Linked DNA regions of Bradyrhizobium diazoefficiens. The protein of the gene in region 1 interacts with the protein of each later gene in a pairwise test. Links are inferred from orthologs where the notes say so. Each region holds a gene or a part of one and is shown on either strand. Other genes may lie near its edges. The genes, in order: hfq and rho.

Region 1 (10,904 bases):
GAAGGAGCCGTGCGCGAAATCCTTGTAGGTGATGCTGTCGTGGTCGAACAGCGCGACGTCCGGATCGGCGCCCCACGCCTCCTTCAGCGCGGACAGGATCAGCGCCACGAACGAAATCCCGCCGGTCAGCGACGCGACGCCGAGCCGGCTGCCGGGCGGCGTGCGTCGTAGACCGTCGAAGACCCGTGCCGGCGACATCGCCACGTCTCGCATGTTGTCGTTTCGGATCGCGCCGATGCCGCCGCATCTGCCCGCATTGCACGCTCGGAAATACGCCATTTCGGCGGACGCCGCGCAGCATGAACGCGGGCCCGACTGACTATTAAGTGGTAGCCCGAAGCCCGATCTGGCCCGTCTCGCGTGGCTCTGCCATCATTCGCGGGGCGCGATGATGGGGCTCTTCTCGCGAAGGGAGAAGCAGCATGGACGGGCGACGGACGATGGTGGGCCTCGCGGCCCTGCGGCTCGGCTTCCTGTGTCTCGGCTTCCTGTGTCTCGGCTTCCTGTGTCTCGGTTTGACCGCATCCCGGACGGCGTCGGCGCAGAACGCGCCGCCCTCCGACGTCAAACCGATCGGCAAGATCGTGATGATCGTCGGCAAGGTGGCGGTCGAGCACGCCGGCACGGCCGTCTTCCAGACCGCCCTTTCCAACGACAAGGCCGCCGTCAAGGTCGGCGACCCGGTCTACCAGGGCGACGTGGTCAAGACCGGCGCCGACGGCAAGCTCGGCATCAATTTCGCCGACGGCTCTTCGTTCAACCTGTCCAGCAACGCCAGCATGGAGATGAACGAATTCGTCTACGACCCGGGCGCCAAATCCAACGCGAGCCTGTTCAACCTGACCAGGGGGACGGCCACCTTCGTGGCCGGAGCCGTCGCCAAGAGCGGCGACATGAAGGTCGACACTCCGGTGGCGACCATGGGCATCCGGGGCACCACGCCCCACATCGAGGTCTCCGACGACGGCACCGTCAGGTTCTCCACCCTGATCGAGGAGGGCAAGGACAAGGTGCTGGACAAGAGCGGCGTTCCGAAGCGCAGGGCGGCCGCTCCGGCGCGGGAGCGGAGGGCCGAGCGTACGCCCGGCATCTGCCGCGGATGCTGAACGCGCGCCTCGCGGCGGCGTCGATCGTGATCCTGCTGCTCGCGCCGGCCGCCGCACAGAAGCTGAAGGAAGGCCAGTTCCGGAACGTCGAGCTGTGCAACGGCGCCGCTGCGCCCGACACGCGGATCGAGGCCTGCTCGGCCTTCATCGAGGCGAACCAGGGCGGCCCGTCTTCGCTCGCCATCGCCTACAACAACCGCGGCGTCGCCTACTCCGAGAAGGCCGACTACGACCACGCCGTGGCCGACTTTGAAAGCGCCATCGCGGTCGATCCGGCCTTCGTCAAGCCCGTCAACAACCTCGGCGCGGCCAGACTGAGAAAGGGCGACTACGACGCCGCGATCGAGGATTTCGACCGGGCCGTCGCCCTCGCTCCGACCTATGCGCGGGCCTTCGCCAACCGCGCCGAGGCCCGGCTGAAGAAGGGCGATCCGACGCGCGCGGAGCGCGACTACGGCGAAGCGGTGCGTCTCGACCCCGACCTGGAAGTGGCTTGGAGCGGCCTCTGCTGGATCCGGGCGAGTTCGACGGAGGCGCGGGACGCCATGGAGGCCTGCGACAGGGCGATCGGCGCCGGCGCCCACACCTCGGCGACCTACGATTCCCGCGCGCTGGCGAACCTCAGGGCCGGACGTCTCGCGGCGGCGATCGCCGACTACGATTCCGCGCTCCGCATCGACCCGAAGCTGGCGGCCGCGCTGTATGGCCGGGGCCTGGCGAAGGCCCGCCGCGGCGACATCGCCGCCGGCGAAGCCGACGTCGCGGCCGCGAAGGCCATCCGGGCCGACATCGCGGAGGAATTCGCGCGGTATGGCGTGCGCTAGGATGCCCTCAGCGGAAGACCAGATGTGGATAACCCATCCGTAGCCCTCGCTCTCGTCACAATGCCGGGCCGTAAATCGCCACGCGAGACAAGAGGCGCGAGCCTCCGAGTCCAAGTTTCCCGTTTTGGTCAAACATGGCCAAAAGAAGAAGTTGAAATTGGTAAGCCACTGAATTGCCAAGGCGATTTGACACTGTCGCGTCTCGGCAACAATGTGGTACGAATACATCAGTAGCCGCCGATCGCGGACCCGTTTTCAGCACCCCATTGCCGGAATGACCAGCGCAGATACCTCGGCCGCATCCTTTGACACGGCCCCAGCGGAAGAGCCCCGGCGTTGGTCGGTGCGGCGCTGGTTGGTGCCGTTTGCGGTGGCGCTGGCGCTGTTGTCGGGCCTCCTGACCTTCCTGGTCCTGACCGGCCTCACCAGGATCGATCCGACGCCGGAGGTGGTCCGCTCGTTCTACCTGATCAATGCGGGCACGATCCTGCTGCTGGTCGGAATCATCGTGCGAGAGCTCTGGCAGCTGATCCTGGCACGGCGGCGGGGCAGGGCGGCGGCGCGCCTGCATGTCCAGATCGTCAGCCTGTTCTCGATCGTCGCGGTGCTGCCGGCGGTGCTTGTTTCCGTCGTCGCCAACGTCACCCTCGAACGCGGTCTCGACCGGCTGTTCTCGGGACCGACCAAGGAAGTCATTCAGAACTCGCTGGATATCGCGCGGGCCTATATGCAGGACCATGCGCAATTGATCCGCGGCGACATCATCGGCATGGCCAATGACATCGCCCATGCCCGGCCACTCTACGACCAGGATCGCCGGTCGTTCCGCGAGCTGCTCACCGCCAGCGCGGGCTCCCGCAATCTGCCGGGCGCGATGATCATCGACAAGAACACCAACATTCTCGAATCCGCCGACACGGGTATGCGACTGGCCTATTCGCCGCCGGCGCCCGACTTCCTCAGCAACGTCAACGAGAACGAGCCCGAGATCGCGGTGCTGCCGGATGCGAGCTACGTCGCGGCGGTGATCCGCCTGCGCGCCTTCAGCGACACGTTCCTGTACGTCGCCCGGCCGCTCGATCCGAAGGTCGTCAGTCAGCTCAAGCAGACCGAGATCAGCGTCGCCGAATATGCCCAGATCGAGTCGCGCCGGCTTGGCATCCAGGTGGCGTTTGCGCTGATGTTTGCGGTGATCGCGCTGACCATCCTGATGGCCTCGGTGCTGATCGGCCTCAACTTCGCCAACTCGCTGGTGGCGCCGATCCGGCGGCTGATGAACGCGGCCCACACCGTCTCGACCGGCGACCTCCATGTGAAGGTGCCCGTGCATCAGTCGGAAGGCGATCTCGCCCAGTTAGGTGAGACCTTCAACAAGATGACGCAGGAATTGCGCAGCCAGCGCGATGAGCTCGTCAACGCCAGCGACCTCATCGACAGCCGCCGCCGCTTCATCGAAGCGGTGCTGTCCTCGGCGAGCGCCGGCATCATCGGCGTCGATACTTCGGGCAGCGTCGGCATCCTCAACCGCTCCGCCGAGAAGCTGATCGGGCACTCCGAGGCCGAGACGCTCGGCCATTCGCTCTCCGACGTGCTGCCCGAGCTCGACGAGATGATGAAGACGTCGCGGGAAGGGACCCAGCGCCTGGTGCAGGGCCAGATCACGATCACGCGCGACGGCACCGAGCGAAATCTTTCAGTGCGCGTCAGCGCCGAGAAAAACCAGCCGCACGACAGCTACATCATCACGCTCGACGACATCACCGAGCTGGTGTCCGCGCAGCGCACCTCGGCCTGGGGCGATGTCGCGCGCCGCATCGCCCACGAGATCAAGAATCCGCTGACGCCGATCCAGCTCTCGGCCGAGCGCATCCGCCGCAAGTTCGGCAAGGACATCACCGAGGCCAAGGACAAGCAGATCTTCGAGCAGTGCACCGATACCATCGTGCGCCAGGTCGACGATATCCGCCGCATGGTCGACGAGTTCTCGCGCTTTGCGCGGATGCCGAAGCCCGTGATGGAAGGCGAGGACGTCGCCGACACCGTGCGGCAGGCGGTGTTCCTGATGAAGGTCGCCCATCCCGAGCTCGATATCGAGGCCGAGTTCAGGGACGATCCGCTGCGCGCCCAGTTCGACCGGCGGCTGATCTCGCAGGCGGTCACCAACATCGTCAAGAACGCCACCGAGGCGATCGAGCAGGTGCCGCCGGAAGAGCTGGCCAAGGACGGTGGCAAGGGCCGCATCGACGTCGTGGTCTCGCGCGAGGGCGAGGATGTGCTGATCGACGTCATCGACAACGGCATCGGCCTGCCCAAGGTGGCGCGCTCGCGGCTGCTCGAGCCCTATGTGACGACGCGCGCCAAAGGCACCGGCCTTGGCCTTGCCATCGTCGGCCGTGTGCTGGAAGACCATGGCGGCCGCATCGAGCTTAAGGACGCCTCCGACTTCCGCGAAGGCCAGCGCGGCGCCTGGATGCGGATGCGCTTTGCGATCTCAGGGACTCCCGCGAAGGGCGAGGGGGCCGAGCAGGCCCCGGCAGTCAAGGAGCCGGCGCAGGAAGCAGCCGAGGTGGCGACCAAGGACGCAACCACGGCGGATATCAAGGCGGATTCCGTCACGTCGCCGGAAACAAAAGAGACGACGGCCGAAACCAAAGAGCCGGCTGAAAAGACCAATGATTCAACGAAGATCGAAGCCTCAACAGGCAACTGACAAGACAGGCGCGACCCATGGCAAGTGAAATTCTGATTGTCGATGATGAGGCCGATATTCGGGATCTCGTTGCGGGCATCCTCGAAGACGAGGGTTTTGTCACGCGAACGGCGCGCGATAGCGACTCGGCCTTGGCCGAAATCGCCAATCGCAGGCCGCACCTCGTGTTCCTCGACATCTGGCTGCAGGGCTCCAAGCTCGACGGCTTACAGCTGCTGGAGCAGGTCAAGAAGGACAATGCCGACCTGCCCGTCGTGATGATCTCCGGCCACGGCAACATCGAGACCGCGGTCGCCGCGATCAAGCGCGGCGCCTATGATTTCATCGAGAAGCCGTTCAAGGCCGATCGCCTCATCCTGGTCGCCAACCGCGCGCTGGAAAACTCGCGGCTCAAGCGCGAGGTGAAGGAGCTGAAACAGCTCGCGCCGAGCGCAAGCCAGCTCGTCGGCCGTTCCCCGAGTGTCAACCAGTTGCGCCAGACTATCGAGCGTGCGGCCAAGGCCAACAGCCGCATCCTGATCGTCGGCCCTGCCGGTGCCGGCAAGGAATTGACCGCGCGCACGCTACATACGGCCTCGGGCCGCGCCGACGGCCCCTTCGTCGTCATCAATGCCGCCGCGATCACTCCGGAGCGGATGGAGCACGAGCTGTTCGGCGTCGAGCAGTCCAACGGCGAGCAGCCGCGCAAGGCGGGTGCGCTCGAAGAAGCCCATGGCGGCACGCTGTTCATCGACGAGATCGCGGACATGCCGCGCGAGACCCAGAACAAGATTTTGCGCGTGCTGGTCGAGCAGTCGTTCCAGCGCGTCGGCGGCACCGCCAAGGTGCAGGTCGACGTTCGCATCATCTCGTCGACCGCGCGCAACCTCGAGGAGGAGATCGCGGCCGGCCATTTCCGCGAGGACCTCTATCATCGGCTCTCGGTGGTGCCGATCCGCGTGCCCGCGCTCTCCGAGCGTCGCGAGGACATTCCGGAGCTGATCGACTATTTCATGGAGCAGATCTCGGCCGGCAGCGGCCTGCCCAAGCGGCAGATCGGGCAGGACGCGATGGCGGTGCTGCAATCGCATGTCTGGCCGGGCAATGTGCGCCAGCTCCGCAACAACGTTGAGAGAGTCATGATTCTGGCCGCGGGCGGACCGGAGGTGATCATCACCGCCGACATGCTGCCGCAGGATGTCGGCTCGATGGTGCCGGCGATGCCGACCAGCAACAATGGCGAGCACATCATGGGCCTGCCGCTGCGTGAGGCCCGCGAAGTGTTCGAGCGCGACTATTTGATTGCCCAGATCAGCCGTTTCTCGGGAAATATCTCTCGCACGGCCGAGTTTGTTGGCATGGAACGTTCGGCGCTGCACCGAAAGTTGAAGGCGCTCGGCGTCGGCTAGCGCCCGACGCCGCGGCCGAACCTTAGGGATACGCGAGGAAAATCATCTATTTCCGTAGTTTTTCGGGGCAAATCCGCATGGCTTGCCGCGTGAAGCAGCTTGCCTAATAAGCCGTCCTGCCCTCTAATCGACCTGCTGTTCCTCCGAGGGGGATCTCATGGGAAACGGCAACCGGAAGAAGGCCTCAATTTTGAAAACAGGGTCACGACCGGCGCAATAAAAAGAAACTCAAAGCGAGAAAAAAACAATGGCGGCAGACCGCGCACAAAACCTACAGGACACCTTCCTCAATCACGTTCGCAAAACCAAAACGCCACTGACGATCTTTCTGGTCAACGGAGTGAAGCTCCAGGGCATCGTGACCTGGTTCGACAATTTCTGTTTGCTGCTTCGGCGCGACGGTCATTCGCAGCTCGTCTACAAGCATGCGATCTCGACCATCATGCCGGGCGCTCCGATCCAGCTGTTCGAAGGCGGCGAGGATCAGCCGGCTTGAGAGTGATCTGATTGGAACCCCGGAATTTTGACGGGGATGCCGATCGTCCGCGGTCGGCAGGGGCTAAGCAGACGGGGCGGGTGCTTGTCATCGGCCCCTATTTGCGCGTGCGCGCGGGCGGTGCCGACGCGCAATCGGAGAGCCATGTCCAACGAGACGCCGAGGCCCGGCTCGACGAAGCCGCCGGCCTCGCGCGCGCGATCGACCTCGTCGTTGCCGACGCCATCATCGCGCCGATCAGCCAGATCCGGCCCGCGACCTATATCGGCAAGGGCAAGGTCGAGGAGATCGCCGCGCTGGCCAAGAGCCTCGACGTCGAGCTCGTCGTGATGGATTGCGCGCTGGCGCCGATCCAGCAGCGCAATCTCGAGAAGGAATTGCACGCCAAGGTGCTCGACCGCACCGGGCTGATTCTCGAAATCTTCGGCCGGCGCGCCAAGACCAAGGAAGGCTCGCTTCAGGTCGAGCTCGCCCATCTCAATTACCAGCGCTCCCGCCTGGTGCGCTCGTGGACCCATCTGGAGCGCCAGCGCGGCGGTTTCGGATTCATGGGCGGTCCCGGCGAGACGCAGATCGAGGCCGACCGCCGCCTGATCCAGGAGCGCATCTCCAAGCTCGAGGGCGAGCTGAAGAAGGTGCAGGCGACGCGGCGGCTGCATCGCGCTGGACGCCTGCGCGTGCCGTATCGCGTCGTCGCGCTGGTCGGCTACACCAATGCCGGCAAGTCGACGCTGTTCAATCGCCTGACCCGCGCCGACGTGCAGGCCGCCGATATGCTGTTCGCCACGCTCGATCCGACCTTGCGCGCGCTGACGCTGCCGCACGGCGGCAAGGCGATGCTGTCGGACACCGTCGGCTTCATCTCCAATCTGCCGACGCAACTCGTCGCCGCCTTCCGCGCCACGCTGGAAGAGGTGCTGGAGGCCGACGTCATCCTGCATGTGCGCGACATCTCGCACGAGGATGCCGAGGCGCAGCAGAGCGACGTCGATGCGGTGCTGCGCCAGCTCGGTATCAACCCCGATGACTCAGGCCGCATCATCGAGGTTTGGAACAAGATCGACCGTTACGATTCCGAACAGCGCGAAGAGCTCCTGAACATCGCAGCCCGCAGGCCGGAGGATCATCCGGCCATGCTGGTCTCCGCCGTGTCGGGTGAGGGGATCGATGCGCTGCTCAGCGCGATCGAGGAGCGGCTCGCCGCAAAACGCACCACGCTCGACCTCTCCATCGACGCCGCCGACGGCGCCGGCATCTCCTGGCTGCATCGCAATTCCGAGGTGCTGGCAAAAGAGCTGCACGACGGCCGTTTCGATATGACCGTGAGGGTCGACGAGACCAAGCGGGATATCCTGGTGAACAGGTTCGACGCCGTGCCGCGCGTGGCGTGATCCTCGTATCCCGGAGATTGCGCTGCGCTTGGGCAACGCACCGGGCAAATCACCTCAACAGGTCGAGGCTCAGAAACTGGTTGTGCGGGCTCGCCTGATAGTCCGCGAACGGTGCGCAGGAAACGAAGCCGACGCTGCGGTAGAGCGTAACGGCAGGGACGTGCAGCGGCGCAGTCCCGGTCTCCAGGCTGAGACGCGCATAACCTCGCTTGCGGCCTTCAGCAATGATGTGGTTCAGAATGGCGCGCCCGGCTCCGGTCCGCCGCGCCGTGGGCGCGGCGCGCATTGACTTTACTTCACCATGCGTCTCATCCAGCTGCTTCAAGGCCCCGAAGCCGGCCAGCTCATCGTTGTGCCAGGCGGTCCAGAACGTCACGGACGCAGCTGAAAGGCCGCTCGCATCGAGTGCCTGCGCGTGTTCGCCCATGACACTGCGCAGCTCTTCCAGATGATGCGCCAACAAGTCGGCGACATACGGTGCCGTTGGATCGTCCTGCCTGAAGTCCATTGCGTGCCCTCGTATCAGGTAGCGGTCTTCGCCGCATTCCACAATGCGTCCATCTCCGCGAGCGAGGCCTGCTCCAGCGTCCGTCCCCGCGCCTCCAGCGCCCGCTCGATATAGGCAAAGCGCCGCTCGAACTTCGCGTTGGTCGCGCGCAGTGCGGCTTCCGGATCGGCGTCGACGTGGCGGGCGAGGTTGACGAGGGCGAACATCAGATCGCCGGTCTCTTCCGCGATCTCCTGTTTGTCGTTGCGATCCAGCGCAGCCTCGATCTCGTCGGCTTCCTCGCGAATCTTTTGCAGCACCGCGCGCGGGTCGTTCCAGTCGAAGCCGACGGTGGAGGCCCTTCGCTGAAGCTCCATGGCGCGGGCCAGCGCGGGCTGGCCGGACTTGACGCCCGCCAGCAGCGATTTGTGCGGCGGCGTCGCCTCCGGCGGCCGGTGCGCGGCGCGCTCGGCTTTCTCCTCGGCCTTGATGCGGTCCCAGACTTCCTTGACGTGGGAGGAGGCGAGATTGCCGTCTTTGTCGGCGAAGACGTGGGGATGGCGCCGGATGATTTTTCGCGTGATGGCCTCGACGACGTCGCCGAACGCAAACGCGTTCTGCTCCGATGCCATCTGGGCGTGGAACACCACCTGCAGCAGGAGGTCGCCGAGCTCCTCGCGCAGGTCATCGAGATCGCCGCGGTCGATGGCGTCGACCACCTCGTAGGCTTCCTCGATCGTGTAGGGCGCGATGGTCGCGAAATTCTGCTCGAGGTCCCAGGGGCAGCCAGTCACCGGCGTGCGCAGCGCCGCCATGATCTCGATCAGGCGGGAAATGTCGCGGGAAGGGGTCATTGCGGGGCAGTCTCCTGGGTCCAAAACCTTATGCCAAAAGCGGGCCGCCGTTCCCAGCGGCGGCATGCGGAACAGACCGATTTCCACCGATTGGCGGACCTGCTCGGCAGTGCTAAAGCGCAGGCCATGAGTGACGCATTTTCATCACAAACCGCGCTGGTGCTGTTCTCCGGCGGCCAGGATTCCACCACCTGCCTCGCCTGGGCGCTGAGCCACTTCGCGCGCGTGGAGACGCTTGGCTTCGCGTACGGCCAGCGCCACGCCGTCGAGCTCGACTGCCGCGACCGGCTGTTCGAGGGCATCAAGGGCTTGCGCGCCGATTGGGCCGCAAAGCTCGGCGAGAGCCATACACTGTCGATCCCGACGCTGGCCGCCGTGTCCGAGACCGCGCTTACGCGCGATGTGGCGATCGAGATGGGTGCTGACGGCCTGCCCAACACGTTCGTGCCAGGCCGCAATCTGGTGTTTCTGACCTTCGCCGCGGCGCTGGCCTACCGGCGCGGCATCACCCACATCGTCGGCGGCATGTGCGAGACCGACTATTCCGGCTATCCCGATTGCCGCGACGACACCATTCGCGCGATGCAGGCCGCGCTCTCGCTCGGCATGGCCCGCAAGTTCGAGCTGCACACGCCGCTGATGTGGATCGACAAGGCGGCGACGTGGAAACTGGCGCACGATCTCGGCGGCGCGGGGCTGGTCGATCTCATCCGCGAGCAGTCGCACACGTGTTATCTCGGCGAGCGTGGCGCGCAGCACGATTGGGGTTATGGGTGCGGGGAGTGCCCGGCGTGCAGTTTGCGGGCGAAGGGGTGGCGGGAGTTTGTAGCGGGGAGGTAGCTCCACCGTCATTGCGAGGAGCTCTTGCGACGAAGCAATCCAGACTGCCGCTGCGGAAAGATTCTGGATTGCTTCGCTTCGCTCGCAATGACGGGTGGAGCGCGAGCTACCCAAAATCCTCCGGCCGCAGCTCGATCGGCTTGCCGTGCGGCGTGCGGTCCGCCGCGTGGTCCCAGGCGTCGCGATAGCGATGCAGCGTGTCCATCGACGCGACGCCCTTGCGTGCGACGAGGCCCTCAAGCGTGGCGAGCCAGTGCAGATAGTAGGTCTCGCCGGTGTCAGGATCGCCGGCGGCCTGCGCGCGCTTGATCTCGTCCGCGAGGGCTGCGGCCCATTCCGGCCAGGTGAATACGCCGCGGTCATGCAGCGTCAGCGCCATCGCGAAGGCGTGCGCCTCCCAGGGCGCACGAAACACCGGGCCGTCGTCATCGCGCGGAATGCTCGGAACGGCTGCCGTCGCGGCGGCAGCAGCATCGCTGCTCATCACACCGGGTCCAGATACGGCTCGAACGCGTCGATCGACACCTTCAGCGTCGGATCACCATCTGCGCCCCAGAGATCGCGGCCTTCGAACACGACCGTGTAGAGCCATTGCGGGTTCTCGCCGAGCTCCATCGCCGCCGAATCCGGAAACACGTGGCAGCCGTGGTTGAGCTCGACCACGCCGACATGGCCGCGCACATAGCGCGGCAATCGCGTGTGCGCGATCGGATGGATGTTTTTCGCACGCACGCGATCGCCGATACTGAATTTGGCGGGCGCAGCTGCTGGCCGGGCGAACTTGCCGCGCACCATGATGCGCTCGACG
Region 2 (11,170 bases), 4.2 Mb from region 1 along the record:
AAGATTCTTAGATTTAAGAGGAGCGCTACGGACGGATATGTGTGCAGGTAAGACCTTAACGAGTACTTACTATCCCCAGCGTTCTCTGAGCTGAGCTGGGCGGAGCCGGAAGCAAAACATGTTTGAAGACATCTATCTCTGGATCAAGGCGCTGCATGTGATCGCGGTCATCTCCTGGATGGCCGGCATGCTCTATCTGCCGCGGCTGTTCGTCTATCACTGCGAGGCCGAGATCGGCTCGAAACAGTCCGAAACCTTCAAAGTCATGGAACGCCGGCTGCTCAAGGCGATCATCAACCCCGCCATGATCGTCACCTGGCTTGCCGGGCTCTATCTCGCCTGGGCCGGCCATTGGTTCACGTTCGGCTGGCTGCACGTAAAACTGGCACTGGTCCTGGCGATGTCCGCGGTCCACGGCTTTTTTTCCCGCTGGCTCAAGGACTTCGCCGCCGACAAGCGCCCGCACAGCCAGAAATTCTTCCGGATTATCAATGAGGTGCCGACCGTTCTGATGATCATCATCGTCATCATGGTGATCGTGAAGCCGTTCTAGGCAGGAAACGCGAACGATCGCTCATCGCTTCGGCTTGCGGAGTGGGAAGCGATTTTCTATATTAGCGATATCCCACCCAACGCAGGCGGATGTGGTTGTGTCCGAGCTTTTTAAAAGCCGGACACCGCATCAGGTTTGAAGCCTCCACCGGCACTCACCTTGCCAGACCTGCGGACCTTACCTTCTCGCGTCCGCATTTCAGAGCCTCCTCGCACCCCCTCCCAAGGTTACCCCACAGGACCACCCCAATGCGGGAAATTAAACTCCAGGACCTCAAGTCGAAGACGCCGGCCGAGCTCGTCTCGTTCGCGGAAGAGAACGGGGTCGAGAATGCCAGCACCATGCGCAAGCAGGAGCTGCTGTTCGCCATCCTCAAGCAGCTTGCGCTCGCGGAAACCGACATCGTCGGCGAGGGCGTCGTCGAGGTGCTCTCCGACGGTTTCGGCTTCCTCCGCTCGCCCGATGCGAATTATCTGCCGGGCCCGGACGACATCTATGTCTCGCCCTCGCAGATCCGCCGTTTCGGCCTGCGTACCGGCGACACCATCGAAGGCCACATCCGCAGCCCGAAAGAGGGCGAGCGCTATTTTGCGCTGCTGAAGGTCAACACGCTCAATTTCGAGGACCCGGAAAAGGCCAAGCACAAGGTCAATTTCGACAACCTCACGCCGCTGTTTCCGAATCAGCGCTTCCGCATGGAAATCGACGATCCGACGCGAAAAGACCTGTCTGCACGGGTGATCGACATCGTCGCGCCGATCGGCAAGGGCCAGCGCGCGCTGATCGTCGCGCCGCCGCGCACCGGTAAAACCGTGCTGATGCAGAACATCGCGCACTCGATCACGCACAACCATCCCGAATGCTATCTGATCGTGCTTCTGATCGACGAGCGTCCGGAAGAAGTCACGGACATGCAGCGCTCGGTGAAGGGCGAGGTCGTGTCGTCGACCTTCGACGAGCCGGCGGTGCGTCACGTCCAGGTCGCCGAAATGGTGATCGAGAAAGCCAAGCGTCTCGTCGAGCACGGCCGCGACGTCGTCATCCTGCTCGACTCGATCACGCGTCTGGGCCGCGCCTACAACACCGTGGTGCCGTCATCCGGCAAGGTGCTGACCGGCGGTGTCGACGCCAACGCCTTGCAGCGCCCGAAGCGCTTCTTCGGTGCCGCCCGCAACATCGAGGAGGGCGGCTCGCTGACCATCATCGCAACCGCGCTGGTCGATACCGGCAGCCGCATGGACGAAGTCATCTTCGAAGAGTTCAAGGGCACCGGTAACTCGGAACTGATCCTGGATCGCAAGGTCTCGGACAAGCGCACCTTCCCGGCCATCGACATCTCGCGCTCCGGCACCCGCAAGGAGGAGCTCATCACCGACAATCAGGTGCTGAAGAAGATGTACGTGCTCCGCCGCATCCTGAACCCGATGGGCACCATGGACGCGATCGACTTCCTGCTCGACAAGCTGCGCTCGACCAAGAGCAATTCGGAGTTCTTCGACTCCATGAACACCTGAGCCTGGGTACAGCAAGAGTTTTGAGGGCGCCTTCGGGCGCCCTTTTTCGTTGTGCGGCTTTGCTGCAGCGAAGGTGCAGCATTCAGGGTGGATTTCGCGGTTAGAGTCGAGCTTCGCTTAGTCTGTTGATATATCTAAACAATATTAGACCTAGGTCGAGCCTATCCTGGCGAGTGTGACGGGTTCCTGCAGCAGAATTCTGTGCTCTATGTTGCATCGCAATATGGACTTTGCTGGCGGATTGGAGCGCGGCAAAGCAGTCACGTACGCCCATGAGAGGGCCGATTGCCTTTTCCCCGCCAGCCGGACAAATAGGCCATGCACCCGCGAGACCAGACCATCTTTGCGCTGTCGTCAGGCCGTCCGCCGAGCGCGATCGCATTGGTGCGCGTCTCGGGCCCGCAAGCCGGCCTGGTGCTGACGACGCTCGCAGGTAAGCTGCCCACGCCGCGGCGAGCCAGCCGCCGGTTGCTTCGGGACGGCGCGGGCCAGCCGATCGACGATGCGGTCGTGCTCTGGTTTCCGGGGCCGAGGAGTCCGACCGGCGAGGACGTCGCCGAATTCCACGTTCATGGCGGACGCGCCGTGCTAGCCGCGCTCCTCGCGGAGATTTCGCTAATTCCGAATACACGCGCCGCCGAGCCAGGCGAGTTCACCCGGCGCGCGTTTGAGAACGGCAAGCTCGACCTCACCGAGGCCGAGGGTCTCGACGATCTGATCCACGCCGACACGGATCGCCAACGTCGCCAGGCGCTGCGCCTGTTGCAGGGCATGCTCGGCAACCGCGCGCGTGATTGGCGCGAGCGCATCATCGAGGCATCGGCGCTGATCGAGGCCGGCATCGATTTTTCCGACGAGGGCGACGTGCCCGCGGAATTGATGGCGCCGGCCGTGAAAGCGATCAAAGCGCTGCATGATGAAATTGTAAAAGTCCTTGCGGCACAGGGACATTCTGAACGCCTGCGCGACGGCCTGGTGGTCGCGATCGCTGGCGAGCCGAATGTCGGCAAGTCGACGCTGATGAATCAGCTCGCCCGCCGCGAGGTTGCGATCGTTTCGCCGCACGCCGGCACCACGCGTGACGTGATCGAGGTGCAGCTCGATCTCGACGGCTATCCCGTCACGGTGATCGACACGGCCGGCATTCGCGAGACCGATGATCCCGTCGAGCAGGAAGGCGTGCGCCGGGCGCGGGCGCGGGCCGAAGACGCCGACCTCGTGCTGTGGCTGGTGGAGGGAGAGCGACCCGCTGATCCGGACGCGACGCGGTCGCTCCGGACCGCCGGCGAGGGTCAGCGGTCAAGCGGCTCGGTCTGGATTGTGAGAAACAAAATCGATCTCGGCGGAGCCGCAACGGCCCGGCCGCCCGGCGATTTCGGGATCTCGGCGAGCCGGGGCGATGGCATCCCCGAGCTGGTCGAGGCCCTCGTCAAATTCGCGGCTGATTTTTTCGGAACCACCGAGGGCGCGTTGGTGACCCGGGCCCGGCAGCGAGATCTGTTGGCTCGGGCCGCCGACAGCTTGCGCCGAAGTCTGGAGCTTGTAGAAGAGGGCGAAGAGCTCGCCGCCGAGGAACTGCGCGCCGCCGCTTATGCCTTGGGTCGGCTGCTTGGCCGGGTGGATGTCGAGGACGTCCTCGGGGCCATTTTCCAAAAATTCTGCATCGGAAAGTAGCGCTAGTTCTTCAATGTAAAACTAGCGCTTGTTTCCATTGCTTGTGCGTGGACGGGTTCCACCCTGTTTCACGTGAAACAGCAACTATCCCAACGCTGTTCCTACTGTGCATGGGGTTGCTTTTGCGAAATTGCCCCGGCCCCCGACGACATCGTTTCACGTGAAACACTGGGCCTCACCGAGTTTCCACTTCCGGCTTTCCGGCCGCTGAGCTAGAAGTCGGTCCATGCGAACAGAGCGAGAGAGTTTCGACGTCATCGTGATTGGCGGCGGCCACGCCGGCTGTGAGGCCGCGGCTGCTTCCGCTCGGATGGGTGCGACGACCGCTCTGGTGACGCACCGTTTCTCCACTGTCGGCGCGATGTCCTGCAATCCGGCCATCGGCGGTCTGGGCAAGGGCCATCTGGTGCGCGAAGTCGATGCCCTCGATGGTCTGATGGGCCGGGCCGGTGATGCCGGCGGCATCCAGTTTCGTGTGCTCAATCGTCGCAAGGGCCCCGCTGTCCGTGGCCCCAGGGCCCAGGCCGACCGGAAACTCTATGCCGCTGCGATGCAGGCTGCGATCGGGGAGACCGAAGGTCTTTCCGTCATCGAAGGTGAGGCCGACGAGCTGATCGTGGTCGAGGACCGGGTCACCGGGCTGCGCCTGACGGACGGACGGGTGCTCCGGGCAGGGGCGGTCGTCATCACCACCGGCACCTTTCTCCGTGGCCTGATCCATCTCGGCGAGAAGAACTGGCCCGCCGGCCGCGTCGGCGAGGCCACGGCGATGGGTCTTTCGGGCTCCTTTGAGCGGGCCGGCTTCACCCTGGGACGGTTGAAGACCGGGACGCCGCCGCGTCTGGATGGCTCGACGATTGACTGGTCCGCGGTCGAGATGCAGCCCGGAGACGAGCCGCCGGAGCCGTTCTCTGTGATGACAGAACGGATCACGACCCCTCGGATCCAGTGCGGGATCACCCGGACCACGGCCGCCACCCACGAGGTGATCCGGGCCAATGTCCATCGCTCCCCGATGTATTCCGGCCAGATCAAGAGCTCGGGACCGCGCTATTGCCCCTCGATCGAGGACAAGATCGTCCGGTTCGGCGATCGCGATGGCCATCAGATCTTCCTTGAGCCGGAAGGGCTCGACGACACCACGGTCTATCCCAACGGCATCTCGACCTCGCTTCCGGAGGAAGTCCAGCTCGCAATCCTCGCCAGCATCCCCGGCCTGGAGCGGGTGAAGATGGTCCGTCCGGGCTATGCCATCGAGTACGACCACATCGATCCCCGTGAGCTCGATCCGACCCTGCAGACCAAGCGTCTGCGCGGTCTGTTCCTGGCCGGACAGATCAACGGCACCACCGGATACGAGGAAGCGGCCGGCCAGGGCATCGTCGCCGGCCTCAATGCCGCGCTCTCTGCCAGCGGCGCCGCGCTGACTGTGTTCGATCGTGCCGACGGCTATCTCGGCGTGATGATCGACGACCTCGTCACCCGCGGGATCAGCGAGCCCTATCGGATGTTCACATCGCGAGCCGAGTACCGGCTGACCTTGCGAGCGGACAATGCCGATCAGCGCCTGACCGAGAAGGGGATCGCGCTGGGCTGTGTCGGCAGTGCCCGGACCCAGCATCATCGTGCCAAGATGGACGCCCTGAACGCGGCGCGGACACTGTCGAAGTCGCTAGCCATCACTCCGAACGAAGCGATCAAGCACGGGCTGTCCCTGAACCGGGACGGCCAACGCCGCTCAGCCTTTGAGTTGATGGCCTATCCGGATATCGGCTGGGGCCAGGTCCGCGCGATCTGGCCGGAGCTGTCCGCCATTGATCCCGTCATCGCCACCCATCTCGAGATCGACGCCAAATACGATGTTTATCTCGAGCGCCAGAGCGCCGACGTCGAAGCCTTCCGGCGCGACGAGGGGATGGTGCTGTCGGAGGTCGACTACCAGCAGGTCCCGGGTCTCTCCAATGAAGTCCGCGCCAAGCTGGAGAAGTCGCGGCCGTTCACGGTCGGTCAGGCCGGCCGGATCGATGGCATGACGCCGGCGGCACTCGGCATCCTCGCGGCCTATCTTCGCCGTGAGGCGCGCAGGACTTCCAAGGCAATTGCATAGGCGTTTCACGTGAAACAGCGCGGACCCGGCGGCGACAGGCCGCTAACCCGACAGCCCGGAGCAGGTGAGGGCGGTGGTCGTCGATCCGAGCCGCCGCCGGCCAAGCCGAAGATCGACAAAGCCAGCGCCAACGACCAGGCGCTCGACTCCGTCATCGCCGCCGACAAGCGCCAAGCGCTGAAGCTCGCGCCCGTTTCACATGAAACAGAGGGGCGGCTCGATCGCTACATCGCGCTGCTCCGGGAATGGCAGGCCAAGACCAATCTGGTCGCGCCGTCGACCTTGCCAAACCTCTGGACCCGCCACATTGCCGATTCGCTTCAGCTCGTCGATCTCGCACCGACCGCAAAGCGCTGGGCCGACCTCGGCAGCGGCGGTGGTTTTCCCGGGGTCGTGCTGGCTTGCGCCATGGCCCGGACACCGGGCGCCAGCGTCCATCTCGTCGAGCGAATCGCCAAGAAGGCCGCGTTTTTGCGCGAAGCAATTCGCGTCACCACATCTCCCGGAGTCGTACATCTCGCTGAGATCGGGGATAATGTGGATAGAATCACCGGCCCCGTCGATTGCGTCACCGCCCGCGCGCTGGCTCCGCTACATCAACTCATCGGCTTTGCAGAGCCGCTGATGCGCCAGGGCGCAAAAGCGCTGTTTCTCAAGGGTCAAGATGTAGAGGCTGAATTGACCGAAGCCGCTAAATATTGGAATATTCAGTCGCAGCTCCACCAAAGTCGGACGGGTGACGGGTGGATCGTCGAGCTAACTTCAGTTGAACGGCGCGGGTGAACGTTCAGGGGTCGAGTGGGGAAATTCGGATGACCGTGATTGACGAACCGCAGCTAGACCAGACCGACCAAGAAAAGGCTGAAGTCCCGCATGGCCACCCGCGCATCCTGGCGCTGGCGAATCAGAAGGGCGGCGTGGGAAAGACAACCACGGCGATTAATCTAGGCACGGCACTCGCAGCGATTGGCGAGCGCGTTTTGATCGTCGATCTCGATCCGCAGGGCAACGCCTCGACCGGCCTCGGCATCGATCGCCGCAACCGCTCCTGCTCGACCTACGACGTGTTGATCGGCGAAGCCCCTCTGCGTGAAGCCGTGGTCTCGACTGCGGTGCCGCGGCTGCACATCGCGCCCTCGACCATGGATCTCTCCGGCCTTGAGCTCGAGCTCGGCACCACGCCCGGCCGCGCCTTCAAGCTGCGCGACGCGATCGCCGCGCTCAACAACAACGTCTCGCCGGACGCCGATTACACCTATGTGCTGATCGACTGCCCGCCGTCGCTCAACCTGCTCACGGTCAACGCGATGGCCGCGTCGGATGCGATCCTGGTGCCGCTGCAGTGCGAGTTCTTCGCGCTCGAAGGTCTGTCGCAATTGCTGCAGACGGTGGAGCAGGTGCGCTCGACGCTCAATCCGAATCTGTCGATCCACGGCATCGTGCTGACCATGTTCGACTCGCGCAACAATCTCTCGAACCAGGTCGTCGCCGACGTCCGCCAGTTCATGGGCGAGAAGGTCTACAAGACCATGATCCCGCGCAACGTGCGCATCTCGGAAGCGCCGTCCTACGGCAAGCCGGTGCTGGTCTACGATCTCAAATGCGTCGGCAGCGAAGCTTATCTGCGGCTCGCCACCGAAGTGATCCAGCGCGAGCGCGAGCTGCGCGTCACGCATTGACGATGCCGTAGGGCCGTAGGGTGGGTTAGCCGAAGGCGTAACCCACCACTGTCTATCTCCGCCGAAGCAGAAGAGGTGGGTTACGCTTCGCTAACCCACCCTACGATTCGAAATTCAGTTCTGGAGTGCTGCAGCGTGAATCCAAGGGAGCTGGCGATGGCCGACGAAGCGCGTTCGCGACTGGGCCGAGGTCTTGCGAGTCTGATCGGTGACGTCGGCGGCGAGGCCCAGCACGTCGATCGTCCGCGCGCGCAGCGCAAGGTGCCGATCGAATTCATCAAGGCCAATCCGCGCAATCCGCGCCGCACCTTTTCGGACATCGAGCTCAAGGAGCTCTCCGAGTCCATCAAGCAGCACGGCGTGATCCAGCCGATCGTGGTGCGCCCCGTGAAGGGGGCGCAGGACCGCTTCGAGATCATTGCTGGTGAGCGCCGCTGGCGTGCCTCGCAAATGGCCGGCCTGCATGAAGTGCCGATCGTCCCGGTCGACATCAGCGACAGCGATGCGCTGGAATTCGCGATCGTCGAGAACGTGCAGCGCGAAGACCTCAACCCGATGGAAGAGGCGCAGGGCTATCACGCGCTCGCCAACGAGTTCAAACGCAGCCAGGACGACATCGCAAAAGTCGTCGGCAAGAGCCGCAGCCACGTCGCCAACATGATGCGGCTGACAAAGCTCCCGGCCGAGGTGCAGGCCTTCATCGCGAGCGGCGAGCTGACCGCCGGGCACGCCCGTGCGCTGATCGGCGTGCCCGATCCGCTGGCCGCCGCCAAGCGCATCGTCGCGGAGGGCCTCAACGTCCGCCAGACTGAGGCGCTCGCGCATGAGGAGGGCGTGCCGGAGCGCAAGCCGCAAAAGGCGCGGGCCACCGGTGGCAAGGAAAAGGATCCTGATACGATCGATCTTGAGAAGCGTGTCAGCGACGCGCTCGGCCTCAAGGTCACCGTCAATCATCGCGATCCCGGCGGCTCGGTCCAGATCAACTACCGCAACCTCGATCAGCTCGACGAGGTGATGAAGCGGTTGGCGAAGGGCGCTCTGTAGGTCACCGATGTCGTCCTGGCGAAAGCCGGGAGGACGTTCAAGGCATTGCTCTATCCACCCGTCATTGCTTCGTCGCAAGGGCTCCTTGCAATGACGCATGGAGGGAGTTGCGCTTGGAATGACGTGAAGAGAGTAGGCGCGCTCAGCCCCGCCGCTTTGCATTCGCGGCGATCGCCATCAGCGTGCGCTGGGCGATGGCGGCGGCCAGCGTCGATTGCTTGCGGGTGTCGAGCGCGGCGGTCGCAAGCTGCTCGATGATTGCGGCGAGCCTTGCCACGCTGAAATTGCGCAGCGCGGTTTCGACCGCGGACTTTCGTGAAAAATGCAGCCGCGGAAATCCGCCGTCGAGCACGGCGGAGGCCGGCGTGCCGTCGGCGATCGCGAGCGCGGATTTATGCAGCCACGCGGCCTGGCGCTGCGCGGCCGAGATGATCACGCCGGGATAGGTGCCGGCGATCATGGCCTTTGCGAATTCGGTCTCGACGATATCGGGCCGGCCGGCGAAGGCGCCGTCGACGATCGGATCGAGCTTCAGCTCCGACGCATCCGCGACGACGGACATCACGTCATCCAGCGTGATCTCGCCCTTGCCGTGGGCGTACAGCGTGAGCTTGCGCAGCTCGTTGCGCGAGGCCTGGCGATCGCCGCCGAGGAACGACATCAGCGCGCCGCGGGCATCCTGCGCGATGCGCAGATTCGCGATGCGGAGCTCGTCCTCTATCAATTTCGCCAGGTCGCGCTCAGTGTCGGGATAGCAGCCGATCGCCACCGCGGCCTTGGCCTTCTCGCAGGCCTTGCGCAGCGGCGATTCCGGGCGCAGCTCGCCGGCTTCGATCACGATACGGCAATCCTTCACCGGCATCTCGGCCAGCGTGTCGACGCCGCTGGCAAAGCTGCGCGAGCCAGCGCGGATGCGAATGGCGCGCCGGCCGCCGAACAGCGGCACGGTCATGGCTTCGTCGACCAGGCGCGACGGCTCGGCGGAAAGCTCGTCGCCGTCGAGTTTGACGAGCGAGAAGGGATCGTTGGGATCGTCGACGGCGGACGCAATCAGCGCGTCGGCGCGCTCGCGCACGAGGCCGGCATCGGGACCATAGAGCAGGATGATCGGACGGCCCGCGTCGGGGCGGGCGAGGAAGGCGTCTATCTCCTTTCCGCGCAGCGCGACCAAGAACGTCAAGTGCCTGCGGTGAAGAACGCGGCGAGCCGGGTGTTGATGTTCTCGGCGATCTCGTTGGCGGCGCGATCCTCGGCGTCACGCACCGCGCGGTTGCGGCTGAAACGCTGGTAGGAGCCGGGCATGTCGTAGGACACGCGCGAGAACGTCGTGCCCGTCATCACCGATTTTCCGGTCGCGACCTCGATCAGATTGTACTGGCAGTCGATGCCGTAGTTCTCGGTGTTCGGCAGGCCGGTGTTGGGGTCGACGATCAGGGACGTCTTGCTGGAGTTGAAGCGGATCACCAGACGGTGGGTCGGCGGCATGCCTGTCGCCGAGCCGTAGAGCTTGAACGCTAACGCGTTGCGGACCTCGACGCCGACGCGGGCCTCGCGGGAGGCATTCGCCTTGTCGATCGGCGGAAGATCGACCCCCATCAGCTTCTCGCGCAAGCCGGGGGTGCCGTCGGTATGCTCGGCATACATCGGCTGGAAGCAGCCGGCCGTCAGCGCCGCCAATGCGGCAACCGCCAGCAAGCGGGCTGCGATACGGATCCTAGCCGACAACATTCACGATCCTCTTGGGAACGATGATCACCTTGCGGACGGGCTTGCCATCCAGAGCCAGTTTTACCGCATCGAGGGCCAAAACGGCAGCCTCGATTTCCGGATTCTGGGCCGCTGTTGCAACTGTGACATCACCCCGCTTCTTGCCGTTGACCTGGACCACCAGGGTCACGCTGTCTTCAACCAGCAAATCGCGTTCGATTTGCGGCCAGTTGGCCTCGGAAACCAGCCCGGGCTGGCCCAGAACCTGCCAGCACTCCTCGGCCAGGTGCGGCATCATCGGGGAGAACAGCTGGACCAGGATCTGGCTGGCCTCCCGGATCGCCCAAGCCAAATCTGGAGCCAGATCGGCGGCCGGCTGGCCGGGGCGCTGCAGCACCTCCGAAAACGTGTTGGTGAATTCACGGATATGGGCGAGGCAGACGTTGAAGTGCAGCCGCTCGACGCCGGTCGTGACCTTGTCGAGCGCGCCGTGGGCGGCCTTGCGCAAGGTTGTGGCATCCGGGCCGAAGCTGGCCGGCCGAGCCGCGGGGGCACCCTTGCCGAGTTCTTCCGCATCGTTCACCAGCCGCCACAGCCGCTGCACGAAGCGCGAGGCGCCCTGGACGCGCTCATCGCTCCAGATCACGTCGCGGTCGGGCGGGGAGTCCGACAGCATGAACCAGCGGGCGACGTCGGCGCCGTAGGTCGCGATGATGTCGTCGGGGTCGACGGTATTCTTCTTCGACTTCGACATCTTCTCGATCGCGCCGATCTGGACGTCCTCGCCGGTCGCCAGCAGCGTCGCGCGGCGTCCGTTGCCGCCGACTTCGACCTTCACCTCGGCCGGCTGCACCCAGCTGCCGTCGGCCTTCTGGTAGGTCTCGTGCACCAC

Evidence for each region.
Region 2: the proteins of hfq (region 1) and rho interact in binary tests that used the Escherichia coli proteins (3 or more experiments, as listed by UniProt). The link is inferred for Bradyrhizobium diazoefficiens from one-to-one orthologs.

Annotation. Positions count from the first base shown.
Region 1 is NZ_CP067102.1:4,464,507-4,475,410, reverse strand. Bases 5,236-7,899 are described here. They hold hfq (RNA chaperone Hfq), read left to right. Parts: upstream 5,236-6,275; coding sequence 6,276-6,524; downstream 6,525-7,899. Other genes in these bases: hflX (GTPase HflX), read left to right, coding at 6,536-7,899; JJC00_RS20915 (sigma-54-dependent transcriptional regulator), read left to right, coding at 5,236-6,028. In the rest of the region: JJC00_RS20935 (VCBS domain-containing protein), read right to left, coding at 1-213; JJC00_RS20930 (FecR family protein), read left to right, coding at 423-1,106; JJC00_RS20925 (tetratricopeptide repeat protein), read left to right, coding at 1,100-1,930; JJC00_RS20920 (sensor histidine kinase NtrY-like), read left to right, coding at 2,205-4,640; more of JJC00_RS20915, read left to right, coding at 4,658-5,235; more of hflX, read left to right, coding at 7,900-7,915; JJC00_RS20900 (GNAT family N-acetyltransferase), read right to left, coding at 7,965-8,423; mazG (nucleoside triphosphate pyrophosphohydrolase), read right to left, coding at 8,438-9,256; 7-cyano-7-deazaguanine synthase QueC, read left to right, coding at 9,383-10,096; JJC00_RS20885 (nitrile hydratase accessory protein), read right to left, coding at 10,203-10,580; nthB (nitrile hydratase subunit beta), read right to left, coding at 10,580-10,904. UniProt on the Escherichia coli protein: RNA chaperone that binds small regulatory RNA (sRNAs) and mRNAs to facilitate mRNA translational regulation in response to envelope stress, environmental stress and changes in metabolite concentrations.
Region 2 is NZ_CP067102.1:285,870-297,039, forward strand. Bases 5-2,934 are described here. They hold rho (transcription termination factor Rho), read left to right. Parts: upstream 5-801; coding sequence 802-2,067; downstream 2,068-2,934. Other genes in these bases: hemJ (protoporphyrinogen oxidase HemJ), read left to right, coding at 119-553; mnmE (tRNA uridine-5-carboxymethylaminomethyl(34) synthesis GTPase MnmE), read left to right, coding at 2,386-2,934. In the rest of the region: more of mnmE, read left to right, coding at 2,935-3,741; tRNA uridine-5-carboxymethylaminomethyl(34) synthesis enzyme MnmG, read left to right, coding at 3,968-5,848; 16S rRNA (guanine(527)-N(7))-methyltransferase RsmG, read left to right, coding at 5,858-6,631; JJC00_RS01280 (ParA family protein), read left to right, coding at 6,661-7,527; JJC00_RS01285 (ParB/RepB/Spo0J family partition protein), read left to right, coding at 7,684-8,571; holA (DNA polymerase III subunit delta), read right to left, coding at 8,714-9,742; LPS assembly lipoprotein LptE, read right to left, coding at 9,748-10,299; leuS (leucine--tRNA ligase), read right to left, coding at 10,286-11,170. UniProt on the Escherichia coli protein: Facilitates transcription termination by a mechanism that involves Rho binding to the nascent RNA, activation of Rho's RNA-dependent ATPase activity, and release of the mRNA from the DNA template.